Regions from separate parts of the Micromonospora sp. NPDC051227 genome, predicted to be linked through region 1. Evidence: riboswitches for the same ligand, from Rfam matches in the RefSeq annotation. Region 1 holds a riboswitch; each other region holds the start of a gene.
What was found. Region 1 has a riboswitch for cyclic di-AMP ahead of ACIA47_RS26715 (C39 family peptidase). Riboswitches for the same ligand answer to the same signal wherever they lie in the genome.
Positions count from the first base shown of each region.

Region 2: it holds a riboswitch for cyclic di-AMP, as region 1 does, so the genes downstream of both, ACIA47_RS09995 (NlpC/P60 family protein) here and ACIA47_RS26715 (C39 family peptidase) in region 1, are expected to answer to the same signal.
Region 3: it holds a riboswitch for cyclic di-AMP, as region 1 does, so the genes downstream of both, ACIA47_RS07750 (hypothetical protein) here and ACIA47_RS26715 (C39 family peptidase) in region 1, are expected to answer to the same signal.
Region 4: it holds a riboswitch for cyclic di-AMP, as region 1 does, so the genes downstream of both, ACIA47_RS25570 (coiled-coil domain-containing protein) here and ACIA47_RS26715 (C39 family peptidase) in region 1, are expected to answer to the same signal.

Region 1 covers NZ_JBITET010000013.1:136,704-138,883, forward strand. Annotated here, with positions in the region: gene ACIA47_RS26710 (hypothetical protein) at 1-367, shown strand, start outside; cyclic di-AMP (ydaO/yuaA leader) riboswitch at 652-792, shown strand; gene ACIA47_RS26715 (C39 family peptidase) at 1,027-1,875, shown strand; gene ACIA47_RS26720 (alpha/beta fold hydrolase) at 1,999-2,180, shown strand, end outside.
Region 2 covers NZ_JBITET010000003.1:423,032-425,211, forward strand. Annotated here, with positions in the region: gene dcd (dCTP deaminase) at 1-217, shown strand, start outside; gene ACIA47_RS09995 (NlpC/P60 family protein) at 290-1,330, opposite strand; cyclic di-AMP (ydaO/yuaA leader) riboswitch at 1,344-1,479, opposite strand; gene ACIA47_RS10000 (N-acetylmuramoyl-L-alanine amidase) at 1,715-2,180, shown strand, end outside.
Region 3 covers NZ_JBITET010000002.1:782,156-784,335, forward strand. Annotated here, with positions in the region: gene ACIA47_RS07745 (YibE/F family protein) at 1-758, shown strand, start outside; cyclic di-AMP (ydaO/yuaA leader) riboswitch at 925-1,055, shown strand; gene ACIA47_RS07750 (hypothetical protein) at 1,060-2,079, shown strand; gene ACIA47_RS07755 (carbonic anhydrase) at 2,136-2,180, opposite strand, start outside.
Region 4 covers NZ_JBITET010000012.1:108,433-110,612, reverse strand. Annotated here, with positions in the region: gene ACIA47_RS25570 (coiled-coil domain-containing protein) at 1-852, opposite strand, end outside; cyclic di-AMP (ydaO/yuaA leader) riboswitch at 858-989, opposite strand; gene ACIA47_RS25565 (cation diffusion facilitator family transporter) at 1,109-2,026, opposite strand; gene ACIA47_RS25560 (HelD family protein) at 2,133-2,180, opposite strand, start outside.

The DNA of each region.
Region 1 (2,180 bases):
GGAACGCTATCTGCACCGGGCGGCGATGGCGGCGTACTGGCGGGGCGACCTGACAATGGCGCAGCTCGGCGACGTGTTCGGGCACCGGCGCGGCTGGGATCCCCGGCGACACCCGATCGAGCAGGAGGTGCTGATCAGCCGGGTGGTCCGGGATGCGCGGCTGGCCGAATACCAGGTGGCCGCCGACCGTGAGCGGGCCGCCTGGCGCGACGCGGAGTTGGCCGCGGATTCGGCTCGTGCCCTCGCCGAGGAGGCGTACGCGGCGGCGGCCCGGCTACGCCCGACAGTGGTCCCCGCGCGCCGCACGGTGGCCGGGGCGTTGCGTCCCGCCGTCGTGGCCCGCTGGCGCCCGGCCCGGGTGGGTTGAGCCCAATCCGTGATGTGAGGCCGGTCACCCAATCGGGAAATCGGACGTCCGGCGCGATCGGCGGGATTGTTCCCACGATTGTGGCCGCGTTCTTTACGGCCTGTCCGGTTGTCGCCCGCAGGCGTCTCCGTAACCGCTTGTCCCATCGAGTCACATCATCGGCAATACGCGCAGAAATTGTCGCGCCGATTGGGGTTTACGCAGGTGAACCTGGCTTGGCAGGGCCTTGAGACACCAGTAGTGTCGTCCCGTCCGGTGCGGTAACCGATCGCAAGACGCGACGCCGCATCGACCCGCTTAATCGTGACCAACGAACCGGGGACCCACCAGTAAGTCCGGGGTGAATCCGCGAGCCACGGCCCGCGGTAGGGCGTCTTCCCGCCCGAATCCGTCAGCTAACCCGGTAGGCGGTGTCGGAAGGAGTCCCATCCTCGTGCAGCACCTTTCCACCCCTCGGTTGTTCCCTCGCCTCCACGGCGCGGCGGTGCACCCGCTCATTCGTCCAGTGACGGTGAGCTGACCCCCCCGGGTCATCGCCTTCCCCGCCCGGCCGTGCCGGGCCTTCCCCTGAGCGGTTCACCATCCGCGGACCACGGTCCGCGCGCTGGCGCCTGCCCGGATACCGGTCCGGCCCCGGTGTGCCGCTCTCCCCCCGATCCGTGGAGGACCCCGTGAAGCACACCCTGCAGCGTCAGCTCCGCCGCCTCACCACCGAGCGCCCGTACCAGATCGTCGCCGCCTCCGCGGCGGCCCTCGCGATCGCCACCAGCACCGGCGCCCTGCTCACCACTGCCGACGACGCCCCGGCCGGCCAGCGCACCGCGACCACTGTCGCCGAGATGCGCAGCGACGTCGCCGCCTCCCGCGGCGAGGCTCGGGACGAGTCCCCCTCGGCCAGCGCCGCGCCGACCACGGCCGCCCCGGCTACCAGCGCCACGTCGCCCGCCGCCAAGGCCAGCAGCAATCCTGACCTGACCCGGAAGCCGGAGCGGCCGAAGCCGCCCGTGACCAAGGTGCTCGACTACGACTACGAGGCGCAGAACACCTACTACAACTGCGGCCCGGCGGCCACCCGGAACGCGCTCAGCGCCGCCGGCATCGACCGCACCCAGGAGGAGCTCGGCGCCGAGCTGGGCACCACCGAGATGGGCACCAACTCGGCCGAGGACACCACCCGGGTGCTCAACGCCGAGGTGAAGGGCTCCCCGTACCGGACCCGGATGTTCCCCGGCGCGCCCAGCCCGGCCCAGATGGACCGCCTTCAGGCCGACGTGGTGAAGGCCATCACCGACGGCCGGGGCGTGGTGGCCAACGTCGTCGGGGACGCCACCGACACCGACGGCGGCTGGCACTCCTACGGCGGCGGGCACTACATCGCCGTCGTGGGCTACAAGGACAACGGCCGCACCGTACGGATCGCCGACTCGGCGAACCCGGCCGACCCGTCGTACTGGATCACCACGATCGACCTGGCCAACTGGATCACCAGCCGGGGCTACTCCGCCTGACCCGGGCACGCTGACCGCCGCGGGCGCCGTCCCCCACAAGGGGCCGGCGCCCGCGGCGTCTGTCCGCGCGGTCGGTAATCGACGGCTCTCGTACCCGACCGTGAACCGTGGGAGACTGCGGCCGTGGTGGAGAAAACGGGTGGTCATACCGGCCGCAGGCCGGTCCTGCTGCTGCTGCACGGCATGGGAGCGACCGGGGACGTGTGGTTGCCCTGGGCCCCGTACCTTGAGCAGCACTGGCCCGGGCGGTGGCTGGCACCGGACCTCGCCGGCCACGGCTGGGCATCGCCGCTGCCGTCGTACTC
Region 2 (2,180 bases), on a different contig from region 1:
CTTCTCCGGTCACGTGACGCTGGAACTCTCGAACGTGGCGAACCTGCCGATCACCCTGTGGCCGGGCATGAAGATCGGGCAGCTCTGCATCTTCCGGCTCTCCTCGCCGGCCGAGCACCCGTACGGCTCGGTGGTCTACGGCTCGCGCTACCAGGGCCAGCGGGGGCCGACACCCAGCCGCGCCTGGCAGCACTGGCGCACCTGGCCAACCCGCTGACGCCCACCCGCTAGGACCAGGACGACGAGGGCCCGCCGCGACGGATCGCGACGGGCCCTTCGGTCATCCGGGTCAGCCCGGGCGGCCGTAGCTGTGGATCGGGCCGTCGTCGACCTTCTTCATCTTGACCGGCTGACCGGCCTGCGAGGCGTGTACCACCCAGCCGCCGCCGACGTACATGCCGACGTGGTGGATGTCGCTGTAGTAGAAGACCAGGTCGCCGGGGCGGAGGTCACCCCTGCTGACGTTCTTGGTGACGCGGCTCTGCGCGGCGGCGTTGTGCGGCAGCGACACGCCAGCCTTCGCCCAGGCGGCCAGCATCAGCCCGGAGCAGTCGTACGAGTTCGGACCCTCGGCACCCCAGACGTAGGGCTTGCCGATCTGCGCGCAGGCGAACTTGACAGCCGTGCCCGCGGCGCCGCCGGGGTAGCTACCCGGGCAGGGGGCCGGGCGCAACGGACCGCCGCCGCCGCTGCCGTACACCTTGAGTCGCAGCTTCTGCAGGCGGTCGATCTCGTCGTTGATCTGCTTCTTCTTCGCCGCCAGCTGAGCCTCGGTGCGGGTCAGCTGGGCCACCATCTCGTCCAGCGGCGCCTTCTGCGCGGCCAACTGGTCGCGCAGGTCGGCCACCTGGCGCACGTCCTTCTGCTGGTTGTGCGCGAAGCGGTCGAGCATTTCGAGCTGGCCGACCACCTCGCTGGGCGACCGGCTGCCCAGCACGGCGTTGACGGTCGAGACGTTCTCGCCCTTGTAGGCGCGCACGGCCAGGGCGCTGACCTTGTCCATCGCGGCGTCGACCTGGCGCTCAAGCGGAGTGATGCGGGCGGCCAGTGCGTCGGCCTGCTTGCGCTTCGCGGCGAGGTCGGTGCGGGTGGCGTTGTGCCGTTCGATGATCGGTTCGAGCTTGTTCCAGTCGGCGTCGATCTGGCGCTCGATCTCGGCGACGGAGGGGTCGGCGTGGGCCGCCGTGGCACTGCCGGTCAGAACGACGGCGAGGCCGGCCAGCGCGGCGAGTGCGGTGGTGAAGCGGGACCAGCGTGGACGCGGCACGATCGACGCCGGGCCGGCTGACGCCGACCGCTCGGACGACGGCCGCGGGGCATGGAGTGCCACCGGGGTTCCGTACTCCTTCTTCCTGACCGCCTACCGGGTTAGCTGACGGGTTCGGGCGGGAAGTCGGCGCCCTACCGCAGTGGCTGCGGATTCACCCCGAGGGACCTGGGTCCCCGGTTCGTTCGGAAACGACTCGGCGGTGTCGGTCCGTTACCGCCCGGGCTGGGCGGAGCTGCTGTCGGGCCGACGAATGACCAGAGTAGAGACGCTTGTTACCGATCCGCAACCCGTGCGGCCGTGACACTCCGTACGGATTGGACGACGTGACCGACCGTGTGTGAAGAATTCTTTCCGCTTGCTTCGATAGATGGAAAGGTATTGACGTGACCTCCCGGACGGCGCGATGGTGACCTGACCTCACTTCGCGAGAATCTAGGGGGTTCGATGCACCATCCAACCCTGTCGACCGGCTGGCGTGCGCTGCTCGCCACCACCGTGGTCGCCGCCGCGACAACGGTGCCACTCTCGGTCGGCCCGGCCGCCGCCGCGCCCACCACCGACCGCCAGCAGCAGTACGCCGCCGCGGCCACCGAGTACGGGGTGCCGACCGTCGTGCTGCTCGGCGTCTCCTACCTGGAGTCGCGCTGGGACACCAACGCCGGCACACCGAGCACCAGTGGCGGCTACGGCCCGATGCACCTGACCGACGCGCGGCACGTCGCCGCCCTACCCGTACGCGGTCACCACGACGCCGGTGCCGAGGACCCACGCGGCGACGACTCCCGTCCCGCCCGGGCGCCCGCGCCCCGGCTGGTCGAGGCCCCCGCACCCTCCACCGCCGCGTTGCAGACCGTGGACGCCGCCGCCACGCTGACCGGCGTCACCCCCGAGGCACTGCGCACCGACGCGG
Region 3 (2,180 bases), on a different contig from region 1:
CCCTGATCATGTTCGTGGTGCTCTATCTGACCCACGGGGTCACCGCACAGACCTCGGTCGCGGTGCTCGGCACCCTGGGCAGCCTGGTGCTGACCGGCGTGCTCGCCACCATCGCCACGGCCGCGACCCACCTCACCGGCTTCGGCAGCGAAGACGCCACCACCCTGTCGATGTTCCAGGGCGACGTGGACCTGCACGGTCTGCTGCTCGCCGGGATCATCATCGGATCGCTCGGGGTGCTCGACGACGTGACGGTCACCCAGGCGGCCACCGTCACCGAACTGGCCAACGCGAACCCCGGGCTGACCCGGTTGCAGCTGTACCGGGCGGCCACCCGGGTCGGCCGCGCGCACATCGCCTCCACTGTCAACACCATCGTGCTGGCGTACGCGGGCGCGTCACTGCCCCTGCTGCTCCTGCTCACCGCCGACTCGCGGCCGATCGGGCAGATCCTCACCAGTGAGTTCCTCGCGCAGGAGATCGTTCGCAGCGCGGTCGCCACCCTCGGTCTGATCGCCGCCGTGCCGCTGACCACCGGGTTGGCCGCTGTGGTGACCGCCGCCGGGCGTACCGCTGCCACGGCGTCCACCGACGCTGCCGCGCCCCGGCCCGAGCCGGACCGCAGCGAGGCACTGGCCGCACTCAGCTCACCGCGAACCGCCGGCTCCGACGAGCCGTACCGGACGCGGACCGCACCCCCATCCGAGGCCACCGACCGGTGGCCGGAGTCGAACAGGAGCACGGATACGGCATGGTGACACTCCTCAGCGTGACCAGATCGGGCATCCACCCTGAGAACCGCGTCACTGGTCACTCAACGCTATGGCGAAATGACGCTTTTGGTCGGCATCCAGGCGTAGCTCACCCGGTCGACTCTCGGGTAACCTCGCTGCCGGTTACCGATGAAGGCGCGAAGCGGCGCCTGCGGTGCCACCGCCCAATCGCCAACCGGCGAGCCGGGGACCCAGGTGCCTGGGGTGAATCCGCGTCAGCGGTAGGGGCCACTTCCGCCCCGAACCCGTCAGCTAACCCGGTCGGCGGTCGACGGAAGGGAACATTGTGACGGCACCCCTACGCCGCTGGATGACACCCGTGGTGGCCGTGATCGCCGCACTGACAGTGCTCGCCGGGCCGCTCCCAGCGCACGCCGCCCCGACGAACCCCACACCCTCCGGGCACGAGGAGGACGGCGAGCCCAAGCTGCTCAACGACGTCATCGAGCAGGCCAACCGCGACTACTCCGCCGCAAAGTCCAAGCTGGACAAATCCAAGAAGCGGCAGAGCGAGTTGGCCGCGGAGGTCGACCGGGCCAAGGCCGACCTGGACGCGTTGGCCCCGCAGGTCGGGCAGATCGCCGCCCAGGCGTACCGGACCGGCCGGATCGGTGCGGTCGCGATGCTGCTGGAGAGCGAAGCGCCCGACTCGTTCGTCCGGCGCGCCGGGATGCTCGACGAGATGAACATGGTCAACGAGAAGAAGCTCTCCGAGGTCAACGAGGTGAAGGCCCGCGCCGAGCAGGCCAAGCTGGCCCTCGACACCGAGGTCCGCGAGCAGCAGAAGCAGACCGCCCTGATGGCGAAGCGCAAGAGCGAGGCCGACAAGGCGCTCTCCCTCGTCGGTGGCAAGGGTTTCACCGGCGGTCTGGTGGATGCCACCTCCAAGGTCGCGAAGATCGGCCCGGGTCGCACGGCCGACGGTGACTGGAAGCCCCAGTCGTGCAGCGAGAACGACCCCACCACGTCCGGCTGCATCACGCCGCGCACGCTGCACGCGTACAAGGAGGTCAAGGCGGCCGGCTTCAACCGGTTCGTCGGCTGCTACCGCCCCGGTGGGCCGTGGGAGCACCCGAAGGGCCGCGCCTGCGACTGGTCGCTACAGAAGAGCGGGTTCTCCCCGTGGCACAACAACGACACCCGGACGTACGGCAACAACGTCGCCGCGTTCCTCATCCGTAACGCCGACCGGCTCGGCATCTACTACGTGATCTGGAACCGGCAGATCTGGTTCCCGGCCACTGGCTGGAGTTCGTACAGCGGGCCGTCGAACCACACCGACCACGTCCACATGTCGCTGCTCTGACCCGCACACCCCCCGTCGAGGGCCGTTCCGCGTGACGCGGAGCGGCCCTCGTCGCGTCAGACGGTGGCAGGCGTGGCCGGGTCGATCGACTCGGGCGATCC
Region 4 (2,180 bases), on a different contig from region 1:
CTTCTGCGCCGCGAAGTCGCAGGCCCGGCCCTTCGGGTGTTCACCGGAGCCGCTGGGGCGGTGGCACGAGACGTACCGGGTGAATCCCGCGGCCTTGGCCTGGTTGAGCGCGTGCAGGGTGCGGGGGGTGATGCAGCCGTTGGCCGGGGTGGGGTCGTTGACGCTGCACGACTCGGAGGGCCAGGAGCCGTCGGAGTTGCGCGGCGCGGCCGTCGCGTTGGCGCTGGAGGTGCCCCGGTTGGAGCCGGTGTCGGCGGTGGTCTGCGGTTTGGGTGCCGTGGCCACGGTCAGGGCCCGTTCGGCCTGCTCCTTGCGCTTGGCCATCACCGCGACCTGCTTGCGCTGTTCGGTGATCTCGCCGTCCAGGGCGACCCTGGTGCGGTTGGCCTTGTCCTTGCTGTTCAGCAGGTCGCGCAGCACCCGGTCCTCGTTGGCCGCCACCGCGTCCAGCGCGGCCGCCCGGTCCATGAAGCCTTCCGGGGTGTTGCTGTTGAGCAGCGCCGACATCGCGCCGAGTCGACCGGTGCGGTAGGCGACTTCGGCGATTTCTCCGACCTTGCCGTTGCGCTGGTTGATCTCGACCTCGATGGTCTTCAGCTGGGTGGCGAGCTGCTTCTGCCGTTGCACGGAGGTGTCCAGGGCGCGCTTCGCGTCCAGGTAGCCCTTGCTGGCCGCCTCGAGTTGGGCCCGCAACGCCGGGGTGCCGCCCTCCTCGTCGGAGTCGGGTGCGGCGGCCCGCAGGCCGGTCGGGGGAGCGGCCGAGGCGGTGCCGGCCGGAAGCGCGACGCCGAGGGCGAACATCGCGACGATCAGGGCCGCCAGTCGGGCGGCGGGTGGTCGTGCTGGTGCCACTGCGCATGTCCTTCCGTCAGCCGCCGACCGGGTTAGCTGACGGGTTCGGGACGGAAGATCCCTACCGCTGACGCGGATACACCCCAGGAACATGGTTCCCCGGTTCGCCCAGTTGGGCGATTAGGCGGCGACCGCCACCGGCGCCGGGAGGGCGCCGCCTGGTGGAGGCCGGGACCGAGCCTACCGGTGCAGGTGGGGCGGCTGCAGCCAATGTGACGGACGGTGCGTGCGTTCACCACGGAAAATTACGGCTCCGTCACCATTCGATGGAGCCACAGGCTCCAGAAGCGGCGCCGGGCTCGATCTGCAACGTCGCGTGCTCGATGCGAAAGTCGTCATGCAGGGCCGTACGCGCCGCGGTGAGCACCGCGCCGACCTCCGCGCCGGGTGCCATGGTCAGGTGAGCGGAGGCCACCTCCATGCCCGAGGTGAGCGTCCAGACGTGCAGGTCGTGCACCTCGACGACCCCGGGGACGGCGGCGAGCCGGTCGTGCACGGCCGTCACCTGGAGGTGCTCCGGGGCGGCCTGCACCAGGATGCGGATGGCGGCGCGGGCCAGCCGCCAGGTGCGCGGCAGGATGAACACGCCGATGGCGACCGCGACCAGGGGGTCGGCCCACCACCAGTCGGTGACGGTGATGAGCAGCGCCGCGCCGATGACGCCGAGCGAGCCGAGCAGGTCACCGAGCACCTCCAGGTAGGCGCCCTGGAGGTTGATGCTCTCCCGGGCCCCGGCGCGCAGCAGCGCGAAGGCGGCGATGTTCGCGAGCAGGCCGAGCACGGCCACCGCGAGCATCGGGCCGGCGATGACCTGGTGTGGGTCGCCGAAACGGCGGATCGCCTCGATCACCACGTAGATCGCGACGCCGGAGAGCAGGACGGCGTTGGCCAGCGCGGCGAGCACCTCGAGCCGGTAGAGCCCGAAGGTGCGCTGCGGGTCGCCGGTGGCCCGCCGGGTCGCCGTGATGGCGGCGAGCGCCATCCCGATGCCGAGCACGTCGGTGAACATGTGCCCGGCGTCGGAGAGCAGGGCGAGCGAGCCGGTGTGCAGGGCGGCCACCGCCTCGACCACCATCAGGGTGGCGAGCAGCCCGAATGCCGCCCAGAGTCGACCTCGGTGCTGGTGTGCGGCATTGGCGACGGACCCATGGTGGTGGTCATGACCTGCGCCCACGAAAACCACCTTCCGCCGCTGGTCGGGACCCGGTCAAATGTATGCTCACATCGCTATGTGTGCAAGTGTGCGGGGCAGCGCCTTCGCTGGCGGCAGTCCGCACACGTCAGCCGGTCGGGTCGATGGTGGTGAGCCGCTGGGTGGCTCGGGAGAG